DNA from 3 places in the Lysinibacillus sp. G01H genome. Region 2 is predicted to be linked to each of the others. Evidence: predicted binding sites of a transcription regulator. Region 2 holds the regulator's gene; each other region holds the start of a gene.

Region 1 (5,225 bases), 100 kb from region 2:
AAGAAAAGTAACGAAAGGCCCTTCGAATAAAATGATGGAGGCTATGCCCAAAATCATTGTTGCTTTATTTATTGTAGTCATTATTGTGGTTATATGGGTGCTATGGCAATCAAAAAACAGTCCAGGGACAAGCGAAGAAGTAAATCCAACTCCTGAGATTGAATATGACACAAATGTCAAGCCAATTGATAGTGAGAAGGATAAAAAAGAACAAGAAAATAAAGATGCACAGAAAAATGATAAAGAAGATACAAAAGCTACAGAAGAAACACCAACTGATGAAGATGACACTGATCAAACTGAAGAGATGAAGCAAACAATTTCCGCGGGTACTGTTGAAGCAGATGGAGCGACAACTTCTTATACGTTAACAGGGACAGATACAATGAAACTGAAAATTGAAATATCAGGCCCTACATTTGTTGGTATTCGCAATCAACAGCAACAAGAAATCTTAACAGATACGCGTGTCTATAATGCCGGGGAAGTAGTTGAATTTGACGCCTCAACACAAAACTATGTTCGTATTCGTCTCGGTAATTCAACGCAAGCTAAAATCTATATTAATGACGAACTTCTAACGTATGCACAACAAATTGTAACGCAAAATATCGTCATCAATTTCAATAAAGAACAGTAGTCATCACATGATGACTACTTTCTTTCATCATGAAAGGTGTTAGAAAAATGAACATTCCAAATAAAATTACCATCTCTCGAATCTTACTTATTCCATTCTTTGTCATTGTTATGATGTTTGATTTTGGCTGGGGAACATTATCACTTTTTGGTGCAGAGATGCCAATTCATCATTTTATAGGCGCACTTATTTTTATCTTTGCTTCAACAACCGATTGGGTGGATGGTTATTACGCACGTAAGTATAATCTTGTAACGACATTTGGGAAATTTTTAGATCCCTTAGCTGACAAGTTACTTGTCTCAGCAGCCTTTATTTTAATGGTCGAGCTTAAGATGGCACCTGCTTGGGTAATTATCATTATTATCAGTCGTGAATTTGCTGTAACGGGTTTACGTTTGATTTTGGCAGGTGGAGGAGAAGTCGTAGCTGCCAATCAGCTTGGTAAAATTAAAACTTGGGCACAAATTGTAGCGATTGCTGCTGCTCTTTTACACAATACAATCTTTACATTGGTTGGTATTCCATTTGATACAATCATGCTCTATGTTGCATTGTTCTTTACACTTTGGTCAGGATGGGATTATTTCTATCTAAATCGACGTGTATTACTTGAGTCTAAATAAGAAAGGTCTTGGGATCATGAATGCTGAAATTCTTGCGGTTGGCTCAGAACTATTATTAGGTCAAATTACGAATACAAATGCGAGATTTATCTCAAGCCAGCTATCCGAGCTTGGCATCAACGTTTTTTATCATACCGTAGTAGGCGATAATGCAAAGCGTTTAGAACAAGCTATCGAAGTGGCAGAGTCTCGTGCAGATCTCATTATTTTTTCGGGAGGACTTGGTCCAACAAAAGATGATTTAACGAAGGAAACGATTGCACGTCATCTTGGTGTTTCTCTTGAGTTTGATGAAGTAGCATTGACGTATATTGAGCAATTTTTTGCTAAACGAGGACGTCCAATGACGGAAAATAATCGTAAACAGGCATTAATTTTAGCTGGGAGTGAAGTATTAGCTAATCACCATGGAATGGCTCCAGGTATGATCTTCACAAAAAATGATCGCACTTATATTTTATTACCAGGACCTCCAAAAGAGTTAGAACCAATGTTTCAATTTGAGGCTAAACCTAAACTTGCTGCGATGCTTAACGATGGAGGGATCATTGCATCACATGTTATGCGATTTTATGGAATTGGTGAGGCTGAGCTTGAAGTACAAGTTCAAAATATTTTAGATGCACAAACCAATCCAACAGTTGCTCCACTTGCTTCTGATGGTGAGGTAACGTTACGCGTAACAGCTAAAGCAGCAACAGAGCAGCAAGCTGGGCAGCTTATTAAGGCAAAGGTTGCAGAAATCCAAGCCCTTGTTGGTGATTATCAATATGGTGTAGATGATGATTCCCTTGCCTCAAAAACGGTAGAAATGCTACTGGATAATGAGCTAACAATTGCGGCTGCAGAAAGTTTAACTGCTGGTTTATTTCAATCTGAGCTTGCGGAAATTCCTGGGGTAGGCAATGCGCTTATAGGAGGCGTTGTTACCTATGCAGCAGATGCGAAAGTAAAACAGCTAGGCATTTCACAAGAATTAATTGATACACATGGTGTTGTGAGTGCTGAATGCGCAGCGGCAATGGCAAGTGCTGTTCGTGAGAAATTTGCTACAAATATTGGGATTGGCCTTACAGGAGAAGCAGGCCCCACTGCGCATGATCATCAGCCAGTAGGTACGGTTTGGATTGGTATTGCCATAAATGACGAGGAGCCGCTTACATATTTACTTCATTTATCAGGCATGCGTAATACGAATCGACTCCGTGCGGTGAAATTTACATGCCATTATTTAATGCAGCTTTTAGAAGAACGTGGCTACACAAAACGTTATTAAAATAGAGTAAAACATAGGAATTTGGGTAGAGGAAAACTATCCAAATTTTTATTTTGAAGAAAAAACGAATAAATGTTCGCTTTTTTCTTGCGCGTTTTCTCAAAAACAAGTATAGTAGAGATAGATAAAAACAGTGAACAGTTTTCGAAGGAGGAAAATGAATGAGTGATCGTAAAGCAGCCTTAGAACAGGCTCTAAAACAAATTGAGAAGAATTTTGGTAAAGGTTCCATCATGAAACTTGGTGAAAAAACTGATTTAGAAATTGCAACATCTTCAAGTGGGTCACTAGCACTTGATGCTGCATTAGGAGTGGGTGGATATCCACGTGGACGTATTATTGAAGTATACGGTCCCGAATCGTCTGGTAAAACAACAGTTGCTCTACATGCCATTGCTGAAGTACAGGCATCAGGTGGACAAGCAGCATTTATCGACGCGGAGCATGCATTAGATCCAATCTATGCACAAAAATTAGGTGTGAATATTGATGAGCTATTATTATCACAGCCCGACACAGGTGAGCAAGCACTTGAAATTGCAGAAGCATTAGTGCGTAGTGGAGCTATTGATATTATTGTTATTGACTCGGTTGCTGCCTTAGTGCCAAAAGCTGAAATTGAAGGGGATATGGGTGACTCTCATGTCGGCTTACAAGCTCGTCTAATGTCTCAAGCTTTACGTAAACTTTCAGGTGCGATTAATAAATCAAAAACGATTGCTATTTTCATTAACCAAATTCGTGAAAAAATTGGTGTCATGTTCGGTAATCCAGAAACAACACCAGGTGGACGTGCGCTTAAATTCTACAGCTCTGTCCGTTTAGAAGTGCGTCGTGCAGAAGCTATTAAGCAAGGTAATGATATTGTTGGTAACCGTACTAAAATTAAAATTGTAAAAAATAAAGTAGCACCACCTTTCCGTACAGCTGAAGTAGATATTATGTATGGAGAAGGGATTTCTAAAGAAGGCGAGACAGTCGATTTAGGCGTGGAATTAGACATTGTGCAAAAAAGCGGTTCTTGGTATGCATATGGCGATGAGCGCTTAGGTCAAGGACGAGAAAATGCTAAACAGTATTTAAAAGAAAATACTGCTGTCCTAGAAGACATAGCAAATAAAATCCGAGCTTCTTATGGTATTGCGGCTTCTTCTTATACAATTGCGGCCCATGATGAAGAAGAGATGGATGAAGAATTAATGTTGCTTCTGGAAGAAGAATAATTAATGATTGCATTGTTCCCACTTTATTGAGGGGGCAATGCATTTTTTTGTCTATATTCTTAAATTTTTACACATAATAAGAGAGAGGCTATGTGTTTATTTCTTATGTACTGTTTTTTTATTAATTGTATTTAACATGAAAAATTTTCTAGTGAAATAGTAATAGGGAAAAAATTCACTGAATGGATAGGACTTACTTTTTTTGGCTAAGGTGGCGAACATACGCCTGACTATCCTTGACAGAGCATGAGGCTAGCTATACAATTAAATATGTATAATTTCTGAATTATGACTTTAAATAGGCAGTACATTTTATCCTCATTTAGCAAATGTTTTATAGTGAAATATCCTTTAAAATGGATGTCTAAACGCCTACTGGATGAAGATAATGCCTTTGGCCAATGAAACGGGTTTTGCATAAATTTTAACAAAATCTGGTGCATTTTAGCTAAGGCGACATAGATGTATGCGCCGACTGAAACTGTAATACCCAAATAGCAAGAGGAGGTGTTCATATGGATGGAATTACTATCATCTCCGCTTTGCTTGGACTCATCGTTGGTGCCGCTGTTAGCTATATCTACATGAAAAAAGTGAATGACTCAAAAATCACTGGTGCTAAACATGTCGCTGAAACAATCGTTGAAGAAGGAAAACGAGAAGCGGAGGCAATGAAGAAAGAAGCACTACTTGAAGCCAAAGATGAAACTCACAAATTTCGTATTGAAGCTGAAAATGACATTCGTGAACGTCGTTTAGAACTTCAAAAACAAGAGAACCGTTTATTGCAAAGAGAAGAGAATCTTGATCGCAAAGATGATGCTCTAAATAAGAGAGAAGCTGGCTTAGAGCGCAAAGAACAAGCTCTAGCTGAAAGACAACAGCATATTGAACAGATGGAGAGCAAAGTGGACGAGCTCATGGCATCACAAAAAACAGAGCTAGAACGTATTTCTGCTTTGACTAGGGATGAAGCTAAATCAATTATCCTCAATGAAGTAGAAAAAGAGTTATCAACTGATATTGCTGTGATGACGAAAGAAGCTGAAACACGTGCGAAAGAAGACTCAGATAAAAAAGCACGTGAAATTTTATCATTAGCACTACAACGCTTTGCTGCAGATCACGTAGCAGAAACAACTGTATCTGTTGTGAACTTGCCAAATGATGAAATGAAGGGACGTATTATTGGTCGTGAAGGCCGTAATATCCGTACATTGGAAACGTTAACAGGAATTGATTTAATTATTGATGATACGCCAGAAGCGGTTATATTATCAGGCTTTGATCCAATTCGCCGTGAAACAGCTCGACTTGCACTTGAAAAACTTGTACAGGATGGACGTATTCACCCAGCTCGTATTGAGGAAATGGTGGAAAAAGCTCGACGTGAAGTGGATGAACAAATCCGCGAAACAGGTGAGCAAACTACATTTGAAATTGGTATTCATAACTTACAT
Region 2 (5,225 bases):
GATATAGAGCTAGGTGAACAAAGGGAGTTAACACCCCAACAAAAATTTAAAGAAGTACCGCGCTATTCAGTGTCCATTACAGCGACAATCGATTTTATGTATTTAGCTGGAGGACGACGCTCATGAATAAATTAACGAGTAGTAAAAATTCATCTATGATCTTGTTACTTGCGCTAATAGCTGCTATTTTATTTGCGCTGTATTATTATTTGCTTTCACCAAAATTGAATGAAGTGAATGAAAAAGAGAGTAATGTGTTGCAGGTGCAGCAAGAATTAGCTAGTGTCAAAGAACAACTAGCTCAATTAGACAAGGAGCAGGGACAGCCTACAATCAATATATTAGCCTTAAGACAAAAGCTACCTGCAACAAGAGCCGTTGAAAAGATTATTCTTGATTTAGCTGAGATTGAAGAGGTGACAGGAACTCGTATACAGTCTTTAACTGTTCAAGGTGAGGACGGCACTGTGACACCTTCTGATGTATCGAATGATCTCAATATGTTGGAGCAGGCTGAAGCAGAGGTCAATGGTGATCAGCAGAACAAGGAGAGTACTACACCGATTGCATCTCTTTCGGAGGACTCTTTACCAACTAATCTAAAGCTTATTACTTTTATATTAGAGGTGGGTGCGCTTGATTTTAATTCTCTTGAAAGCTTTTTACAGGAGGTTGAACAATTAGAGCGTGTCATGAAAACCGATAAGATTGAATTTAAATTGCCAGGAGAGCAGGCACAGCTTGAGAAAGATGCAGATCTTACGTTAAAGGCAACAGTGCAAGTGACGACGTTCTATTACGAAGAACAACAATAAACTTTTTTGATAGGCGCCCCATACTTCATTTGTATGGGCGCCTATTGGTTTAGGAGGACATGAAATTGGAAATGGCTTATACGATCTTTATTTTTTTATTTGGACTTGTCTTTGGCTCTTTTTATAATGTAGTTGGCTTACGTATACCACAGAAGGAATCGATTGTACATCCTCCTTCACATTGTCCGAAATGCCAGAGACGACTAACGGTGCTTGATTTAGTACCCGTTTTATCCTATGTATTTTTAGGAGGAAAATGTCGGAGTTGTGGCAATAAAATTTCTTGGGTTTACCCATTCATAGAATTAATGACAGGTGTATTATTTGCCTTTGCTTATTGGCAGCTAGGCTGGGGCATAGAATTGATAGTAGCGTTCTTTTTTATCTCCTTATTAGTTATTATCGTTGTGTCAGATTTGGCCTATATGCTAATTCCTGATAAGGTATTAATATTCTTTTTACCTTTGCTAGCTATTGGACGAGTTCTGTCACCATTAACACCTTGGTGGGACTCTCTTGTGGGTGCTGTCGTCGGTTTTGGCATATTATATATCATTGCTGTGCTATCAAACGGTGGCATGGGTGGAGGCGATATTAAATTATTCTTTTTAATTGGTCTCGTTCTGGGTACGATTGATACACTATTAACGCTTTTTTTAGCTGCAGTGATTGGTATGATTGTCGGGATTACCGTTTTATCGAAGAACAAACAAGGGAGAAAAACACCCATTCCATTTGGGCCATCTATTGCATTGGCCGCAGTCATTGTTTATTTCTATGGCGATCTATTAATCAATTGGTATTTAGGCTTTTGGTAATTGTTCAATCTTCAAGAATGTGGAGGGAAGCAAGTGAAACCGATTATTGGTATTACAGCCTTTGTGGAGGATGATTTATCCTCTCGATTAAATGCTGCTTACAGCAAAAGTATTATTGATGCTGGTGGAATTCCACTGATTATTCCAATTGGAGTAGAAGAAGAGGCAGCCCAGATTTTAGCCCTTACAGATGGTTTATTATTATCCGGGGGTCATGACGTGCACCCATTTCTGTTCGGGGCTGAGCCTTCATTAAAACTTGGAAAAATTCATCCCGCGCGTGATACAGTGGAGTTAGCAATAATTGAAGCCGCATTCCAACGAAAGATGCCTATTTTCGGGATTTGTCGAGGGATTCAAATACTAAATGTTGCATTAGGTGGTACCTTATATCAGGATATTGATAGTGATCATTTTAGCACTAAATTACTCCAGCATATGCAGCAATCAGGTAGAGCTGTAGCTACCCACACTGTACAGATTATTGCTGACAATTTATTAGCGACTATCGTTGAACAAGAGAAGATAGCAGTGAATTCATTTCATCATCAAGCGGTGAATGTATTAGCAGAAAAATTAAAAGTAGCGGCAAAATCAAATGACGGTATTATCGAAGCTGTAGTTCATGAGGAAATGCCATTTTGCTTGGCTGTTCAGTGGCATCCTGAGGAACTAGCCATAGCAGGAGATGAGAGTGCTCAAAAGCTATTTTCAGCCTTTGTTGAAGTTAGCTTAAAATTTAAGAAGGAAGCTTAGAGGGCATTGTACAAAGAATCCAATCGTCTGTGGATTCTTTTTTTGCGTAAAAAAGAGGATACATGCTCTTAGAAGGAACATAATCCTCAAAACCTGTTTTAATAGTTAATGTACCCGTCTGTAAAGACCTACAACTTGTCCTAAAATAGAAACTTGATCGACAATAATAGGTTCCATAGAAGAATTTTCAGGCTGTAAACGGAAATGATTTTTCTCTTTAAAGAAGCGTTTTACAGTTGCTTCATCTTCAGCTGTCATAGCTACAACAATATCCCCGTTATTAGCTGTTGCCTTTTGTTTTACAATGACTAAATCTCCATCTAAAATTCCGGCTTCAATCATTGATTCCCCCATAATTTCTAGCATGAACAATTGATCTTCACTTGTGCCGTACGTATCGGGTAATGGGAAGTATTCTTCAATGTTTTCAATTGCTGTAATTGGAGAACCAGCTGTAACCTTCCCGACAAGTGGGACATGGATCACCTGTTGCTTTTGGATGGATTCTTCAGGCTCTAAAATTTCAATTGCGCGTGGCTTTGTTGGATCTCGACGAATAAAGCCTTTTTGTTCTAATCGAGCTAAATGTCCATGAACAGTTGAACTGGAAGCAAGTCCAACTGCTTCGCCAATTTCACGTACTGATGGCGGATATCCCTTAGCTCGTACCTCTTCCTTAATGAAAGCTAAAATGTCCTCTTGTCTTTTCGAAACTTTTTTCATGAGTGCTCACCTCTTTTTTCTAAAATCAATCTTCTTATTTGATAGTATAACAGAATGCGAACATGTATGCAAACATAGGTTCGAAAAGTGTTTGACAAAAACGTTTGTTCGCTTTATTATGAGAACATACATTCCGAACAAACATTCTCAAAAAGGGGTAATGATTATGACATGGTTTAAGAAAAACACACATATCTCAATTTTATTAGGAGCTTGCCTACTATTTGCAGCATACCTTTACATTACTGATCCAGGAAAAGTTAGTTACGCAGAAATCCAAATCGAACATGGGGATAGCTTGTGGTCGTTAGCGGAGCAATATCGTGGTAAAATGAGTACTGATGATTGGATAAAGCTTGTAAAAACGGAAAATGAACTAGCAGATATTAAAATTGTAGCGGGAAAATCTCTAGTTATTCCTGTAGTGAGTGATCAAGCCAGTCCCATCAATACTATCGAAATTGCGAGAAATGAACAATGATAAATAATCAACTGTCGGCTGTTGTCTATTGTCGCGTAAGTACTGAAAAAGAAACACAAAGCTCCTCATTAGAGCGTCAACAGGAAGAGTTGCTGCGCTATGCTAAGGAGCAAGGCTATGCGGTGAAGGGCGTGTTTAAAGATCAGCATAGTGGTTATGATGTAGAACGTGCAGGCTTACTAGAAATGCTTGATTTCATAAAAGATAAAAACATTAATGCCCTTTTTGTACAAGATGAAACTCGTTTAGGACGAGGCAATGCAAGAATGGCTGTATTGCATTTATTACAAAAATCAGCAACGGATGTTTTTTCTATGCGTGATGCTGGCCCAGTTCAATTAAATGAAATGGACACGATGCTGCTAGAAATTTTAGCGATTGTAGAGGAATATCAGCGTAGAATTCATAATGCTAAAATACGACGAGGTATGCGACGTGCTGTAGAAAACGGCTATCGTCCTGAAAATAATTTATCGAACAGAGGTAATCCGCAGGGGCAGGAGCGTAAAGATCTACCTGTAGATGAAATTGTAAAGCTACGCAAACGTGGATTTACCTTTGAAGAAATTTCTATAACGCTTAGAGGGTTAGGCTTTGAGGTAAGTAAGGCGACTGTCCATCGTCGTTTCCAAGAGCACCAAGAAAGATTAGCAGGAAAATAATATTCCTGCTAATTTTTTTTGTAAAAAACTACTGAGAGGAAGAAAAGCTCTCGATAATAACATTTTTAGGCAGTTGGAAAGGGTGCTCTTTATTTATTCGGTCATAAAACATGATGCCATTTAAATGATCGATTTCATGTTGTACAACGATGGCCCCATAGCCCTGTAACTGTACAATGATTTCATGTCCATCAATGTCGTAAGCTTTGACTTTAATCCTCTCATATCTCGGCACAAAACCAGGAACAGGTCGATTTACAGAGAGACAGCCTTCTCCCTCGGGTAGATAAATCATATTGATGGAATGACTCATTATTTTAGGGTTTATCAGCATCATTTCTTGGTCATCAAAGAGTACAGCAAACATTCGTTTATCTACACCAATTTGATTAGCAGAGAGTCCACTTCCAGGGCGAAGCTTATATTTTTTTACTAGAGTTGGATTTTGGCTATTTTTCAGATATTGTAGCATGGCTAGGAGGGTATTTCGGTCCTCATTGGTCACTGGTATCGCCACTTCTTGAGTTTGTTTTCTTAAAATTGCCGAGTGTTCTTTCACGAAATCCTTCATTGTAATCATATAATCTGGGTGAAATTTAGTCATAGATAAACACCTCATCAACACGGCTATTGAGAACCTTAGCAATCTTAAAAGCTAATTCAAGGGTCGGATCATATTTATCATTTTCAATACTATTAATGGTCTGCCTCACAACCCCACATTCTTTTGCAAGTGCAGCTTGTGTTATACCTAATTTTTTTCTCAAAATTTTGATAATGTTCTTCAGAATTATCCCTCCATTTTGTCTAAAGTATTAGATATATCGTAAAATAAGAATCAAGAAATGTCCAACTAATTAGACATTTATGAGTGTTGAAAAACAAAACAGTCAATTGAAGGGTAGAGATGGATTTCCGTTGCAGGCTGCTTGCTTTCTTGTAGCACACTGACGGAACGGAAATCACCCTA
Region 3 (5,225 bases), 1.9 Mb from region 2:
ATTTTGTTAAAATGGAGGGTGGACTGACGACTGTCAACGTGAATGCTCCAAAACAAGCACTAACAGAGGCACCGTCTTACAAACAACGTTCAGAACAGATTGAAATGGAGCAAAAGCTTGTTTATGCTCCTTATATAGAATTAAAACAATGGTTTGATGAACGATTAACATAAACGGACGTATAACGTTTCGTAGGAGGAGCAAGAACATGGATTTAAAGCAATACGTTACAACGGTTGAAAACTGGCCAAAAGAAGGCATTACTTTCAGAGATATTACGACAATTATGGATAATGGGCCTGCCTACAAATATGCAACAGATCAAATTGTAGAATATGCTAAAGAAGTAGGTGCAGAAATTGTAGTTGGACCTGAAGCTCGTGGGTTTATTATCGGTTGCCCAGTAGCTTATGCGCTTGAAATTGGATTTGCACCTGTTCGTAAACCAGGTAAATTACCGCGAGAGGTTATTAGTGCCGACTATGGTTTAGAGTATGGAAAAGATACATTAACAATGCATCACGATGCGATTAAGCCTGGTCAAAAGGTGTTAATCTGTGATGATTTACTAGCAACTGGGGGAACAGTTGAAGCAACAGTGCGTTTAGTAGAACAATTAGGTGGTCAGGTAGTAGGCTGCGCATTCCTAATCGAACTTCAAGAATTAAATGGTCGCGAAAAGCTTGGCGATTTAAATATTAAAACACTTATTCAATATTAAGAGCATTGCAAAAAGCGCCCTACACTGTAGGCGCTTTTTTTTATACTTCGTCATAGGCTTGAATAATTTTTTGCATTGTACGCAATGTATCGTAGAAATCTGCGTATTTTTCGGTTCCAATATCCTCGATAATTCTATCTTGAATGCCTTGCCAAATAGGTGCGGCTTCATGCAACTTTTCTAATCCTTTTTCAGTGAGCGTAATTTTTTTTGTGCGAGCATCATTTGTATCTCGTTTTAATTCAACATAGCCATGTTGCTTTAATAGATTAATATTACGTGTTACAGTGGTTTGATCGAGTTGCAAAATTTCACCTAAACGGCTGATTGAGACAGCTTGTTGAAGGTCGATATGAGCAAGCATCGAATATTGTGTAACCTTTAAACCAGTAGGCTGTAGCAATTTATCATATAATTGCGTGACAACCCTTGTTTTTTTTCTAAGGTTTGCACAAACACAAATTTGTGTATAATCAATATCTTTAAGTTGTTTCTTCATCGACAGTACTCCTTTAAGGGGATTCTACTAACTATAAGTATACACCCAATAACTAGAAATTCCTTCTTGACAGCTTTATGAACGATTACTATGATTATACATGTATATACATATAAATGAAATAAGCAGACTTAAACATGTATATACATGTTTTGTAGTCTATCAAAGAAAAGAAGGTGTTGAGGTGAAGCGTGTTCATTATAGTTGGTTTATTTTAATCGTCACATTTTTCTCGATAATTGTCGCAGGGATTACGATGTCATCATCTGGCGTGTTTATCGAACCTCTTGAAAAAGAATTTCACTGGGATCGTTCAACCATTGCATTAGCTTTTGCTGTAAGTTTGTTTTTATATGGCATATCTGGACCATTTATGGCTGCGTTGCTTGAAGTTATAGGCTTAAAGAAAATGATGCTAGGTGCCATGGCAACTTTAGTATTAGGAATGACTTTAACATTTTTGATGAGTGAATCCTGGCAGCTAATCGTTATTTGGGGTGGCATTATTGGTCTTGGGGCAAGTCTTTTTTTAACTGTCCTTAGCCCATATGTGGCGAATCATTGGTTTGTAAAACGTAGAGGGTTAGCGGTTGGTATTTTAACGGCAAGTACAGCCACAGGCCAGTTAATTTTATTACCAGTTCTAGCTATCATTATTGAACACTATTCTTGGCGATGGGCCATCACATTAATGCTACTCCTTAGTATCATAATGCTTTTCATGATTGCAATTTTTATAAGAAATAGACCTCAGGATATAGGATTAACTCCTTATGGACAAGAGGAGGCTATAGAGGAACAACCAATACAGCAAAAGAAGAATCCAATAGCTATGGCTTTTAAAGGTTTATTTGAGGCGATTAAGGTTAAAGCATTTTGGCTCTTAGCAGGTAGCTTTTTTATTTGTGGGCTATCGACAAGCGGATTAATTGGTACTCATTTTGTTTCTTATTGTATTAGCTTTGGCGTTCCTTTAGTCACTGCCGCATCATTCCTTTCTTTTATGGGCATTTTTAATTTATTAGGTACAACTGCGTCTGGCTGGTTATCTGATCGCTTCGATAATCGGTGGTTATTGTTTTGGTATTACCTGTTAAGAGGCGCATCTCTATTATTGCTTCCTTACGCACTCGCACAAGGATCATATGTTTTATTAACGATTTTCACGATCTTTTACGGACTAGATTGGATTGCTACAGTGCCACCAACCATCAGTATGACACGACAAATTTTTGGTATGCAAAAAAGCAGTATTATCTACGGCTGGATATTTGCTTCACATCAAGCAGGAGCGGCGGTTGCTGCGTATGGTGGAGGGTTAATTTATAAATTTTTTAACGCTTATACATGGGCTTTTTTCCTTGCAGGAATGTTTTGTGCAATGGCCAGCTTATTCGTTATCATTGTTAAAAAACAAACACCTCAGCAAGCATAAACAAATATAAGTTGAACCTCGGTAAGATGAGGTTCAACTTTTTTAATAAAGAATCTTTTGACATAGCACAAACAAAAGTTTATAATATAAACAAATATAATAAAAGGTGATGCTATGAATGAAAGAGAACAGGCGGTGCTTGCTTTAATTCGCCAGAATCCGTTTATGTCTCAGCAAGAAATGGCAGATGCAATGAATCTGTCGCGTCCTGTGCTTGCTAATTTAGTGTCTAGTTTAACGAAGCAAGGAAAAATTGTAGGTCGTGCTTATATATTACCCGAAGAAAATGAAATTATTTGCATCGGTGGAGCTAATTTAGACCGCAAATTCCATGTCAAGGGCAATGTTCAATTTGGAACATCTAACCCAGCCAGTTCTTCCTTTAGTGTAGGTGGTGTTGGTCGAAATATTGCTGAAAACTTAGGCAGATTAAACCACCAAGTGACGTTACTGACAACGGCAGGTAAGGATGCTGATTGGCAAGTGATCCAAGAGGCTTCGGAATCCTTTATGAATCTACGTTATGTAGAGCAGCTTGCAGAGGCTACTACAGGCTCTTATACTGCCATCATGGATGAACAAGGTGAGCTAGCACTAGCTGTAGCAAATATGGAGGTTTACGACCTTCTGTTACCTAGCTTGTTGAAAAAACATGAAACAATGCTTGTAAACGCGGGCTGTTTTATTTTGGATTTAAACTGCCCAAAAGAAACAGTAGCGTATATCCAGCAAGTAGCCATTGCTCGTGATATTCCACTTGTCATTGTGCCAGTATCTTCGCCCAAAATGAATCGACTACCTGAAACATTACAAGGCGTAACTTGGTTTATTTGTAACACAGATGAAGCGGAAACGATTGTTGGACATAAAATTGAAAACGCTACCCATTATGAAAAAGCTTTACAACAGCTCCTACAATTAGGTGCGGAGCATGTCATTATCACGGCTGGCAGCAAGGGCGTTTATGCAGCGTCTACAACGATTGCCCCTCGTCATTTTGCCGCTAAAGTAATTGACAAAATTGAAGATGTCACAGGAGCAGGAGATGCCTTTGTCAGCGCTGTCATACACAGTTGGCTGACTGGACAATCTTTTGAGACATGTATTGATGCTGGATTAACCAATGCAAAAAATACATTGGCATCTCCTTATACAGTAAGACCTGAATTATCAGTAGATTTGTTGAAAAATGAAATGGAGGAATAACAACATGAAAGATTTCATCGTATTATCAGAAGAAGTAAAAGCAGGACAAGCAAAAGGTCTACCAATCGTTGCATTAGAATCAACAATTATTTCACACGGTATGCCATACCCACAAAACGTGCAAACTGCGCGTGAAGTTGAGCAAATTATTCGCGATAATGGTGCAGTCCCAGCAACAATTGCATTAATTGATGGAAAAATTAAAATTGGTCTATCAGATGAAGAGCTTGAAATGTTCGGTAATGCTCAAGGTGTTGCAAAAGCTTCACGTCGTGACTTAGGCTACTTACTAGCAACGAAAAAATTAGGTGCTACAACAGTTGCAGCGACAATGATCTGTGCAGAGCTTGCCGGTATTGAAATCTTTGTTACAGGTGGTATTGGTGGTGTACACCGTGGTGCGGAAACAACAATGGATGTCTCTGCTGATTTAGAAGAATTAGCACAAACAAATGTTGCCGTTATCTGTGCGGGTGCAAAATCTATTTTAGACATCGGTCTTACATTAGAATATCTTGAAACAAAAGGTGTGCCAGTGGTTGGTTATGGTACGAATGAATTGCCAGCATTCTACACACGTCAAAGTGGATTTGATGTAAACTTCCAATTAGATACGCCAGAAGAAATTGCAGCAATGCTATCTGCGAAATGGAAATTAGGCTTAAAAGGTGGCGCTGTCATCGCAAATCCAATTCCTGAGGCGGAAGCATTAGAGCATGCATTTATTACAAACATTATTGAAAAAGCTTTAGTTGAAGCAGAAGAGAATGGCATTCAAGGTAAAAACGTTACACCATTCTTACTTGGCAAAGTTAAAGAATTAACAGAAGGTAAAAGTCTTGATGCCAACATTGCATTAGTGAAAAACAATGCAGTAGTCGGCGCGAAAATTGCTGTAGCTTACAATCAATTACATTAATCAATTTGTCGAAACAAGGACTCTTTGTGACGTGAAGTCGCAGAGGGTCTTTTTTATTAAAAAGAAGAATATTTTTTCCATTTTTCGAACTGTTCACGAGATTAACTAAACTAAATGATACAGTCTCTTTACAATAGACCACTATATTTTATACAATAAAGTTTATATCTAATCTGAAAAATTTGACGAGCAAGGTGGACATGTTATGGCGAAAGAGCAAATTTTGACTCCTGAGGACGTTTTTGAGTTAGTCAAATCCTACATGAATGATGAAAATGTCGCATTCGTGAAAAAAGCATATGAATTAGCAAGGGATGCCCATATTGAGCAATTCCGTAGCTCAGGTGAACCGTATATTATTCACCCAGTACAAGTAGCAGGTATTCTAGCTGAATTACAAATGGACCCAGAAACTGTAGCGGCAGGTTTTTTACATGATGTTGTC

Evidence for each region. The regulator LexA, encoded in region 2, represses DNA repair genes until DNA is damaged. The targets are predictions, from matches to a motif close to CGAACATATGTTCG.
Region 1: a site for LexA is predicted at 2,608-2,621, ahead of recA (recombinase RecA). Genes of this name have one in related genera too.
Region 3: a site for LexA is predicted at 2,724-2,737, ahead of PSR12_RS16255 (carbohydrate kinase). Genes of this name have one in related genera too.

Annotation. Positions count from the first base shown of each region.
Region 1 is NZ_CP118397.1:1,170,392-1,175,616, forward strand. Features, by position in the region: gene PSR12_RS05605 (helix-turn-helix domain-containing protein) at 1-640, shown strand, start outside; gene pgsA (CDP-diacylglycerol--glycerol-3-phosphate 3-phosphatidyltransferase) at 688-1,266, shown strand; gene PSR12_RS05615 (competence/damage-inducible protein A) at 1,283-2,542, shown strand; gene recA (recombinase RecA) at 2,704-3,765, shown strand; gene rny (ribonuclease Y) at 4,281-5,225, shown strand, end outside.
Region 2 is NZ_CP118397.1:1,270,399-1,275,623, forward strand. Features, by position in the region: gene PSR12_RS06070 (PilN domain-containing protein) at 1-126, shown strand, start outside; gene PSR12_RS06075 (hypothetical protein) at 123-815, shown strand; gene PSR12_RS06080 (prepilin peptidase) at 881-1,633, shown strand; gene PSR12_RS06085 (gamma-glutamyl-gamma-aminobutyrate hydrolase family protein) at 1,667-2,389, shown strand; gene lexA (transcriptional repressor LexA) at 2,495-3,112, opposite strand; gene yneA (cell division suppressor protein YneA) at 3,279-3,593, shown strand; gene PSR12_RS06100 (YneB family resolvase-like protein) at 3,590-4,255, shown strand; gene def (peptide deformylase) at 4,284-4,859, opposite strand; gene PSR12_RS06110 (helix-turn-helix transcriptional regulator) at 4,852-5,043, opposite strand.
Region 3 is NZ_CP118397.1:3,188,838-3,194,062, reverse strand. Features, by position in the region: gene recJ (single-stranded-DNA-specific exonuclease RecJ) at 1-173, shown strand, start outside; gene PSR12_RS16270 (adenine phosphoribosyltransferase) at 209-721, shown strand; gene PSR12_RS16265 (MarR family winged helix-turn-helix transcriptional regulator) at 762-1,220, opposite strand; gene PSR12_RS16260 (MFS transporter) at 1,405-2,655, shown strand; gene PSR12_RS16255 (carbohydrate kinase) at 2,770-3,861, shown strand; gene PSR12_RS16250 (pseudouridine-5'-phosphate glycosidase) at 3,866-4,780, shown strand; gene PSR12_RS16245 (RelA/SpoT family protein) at 4,986-5,225, shown strand, end outside.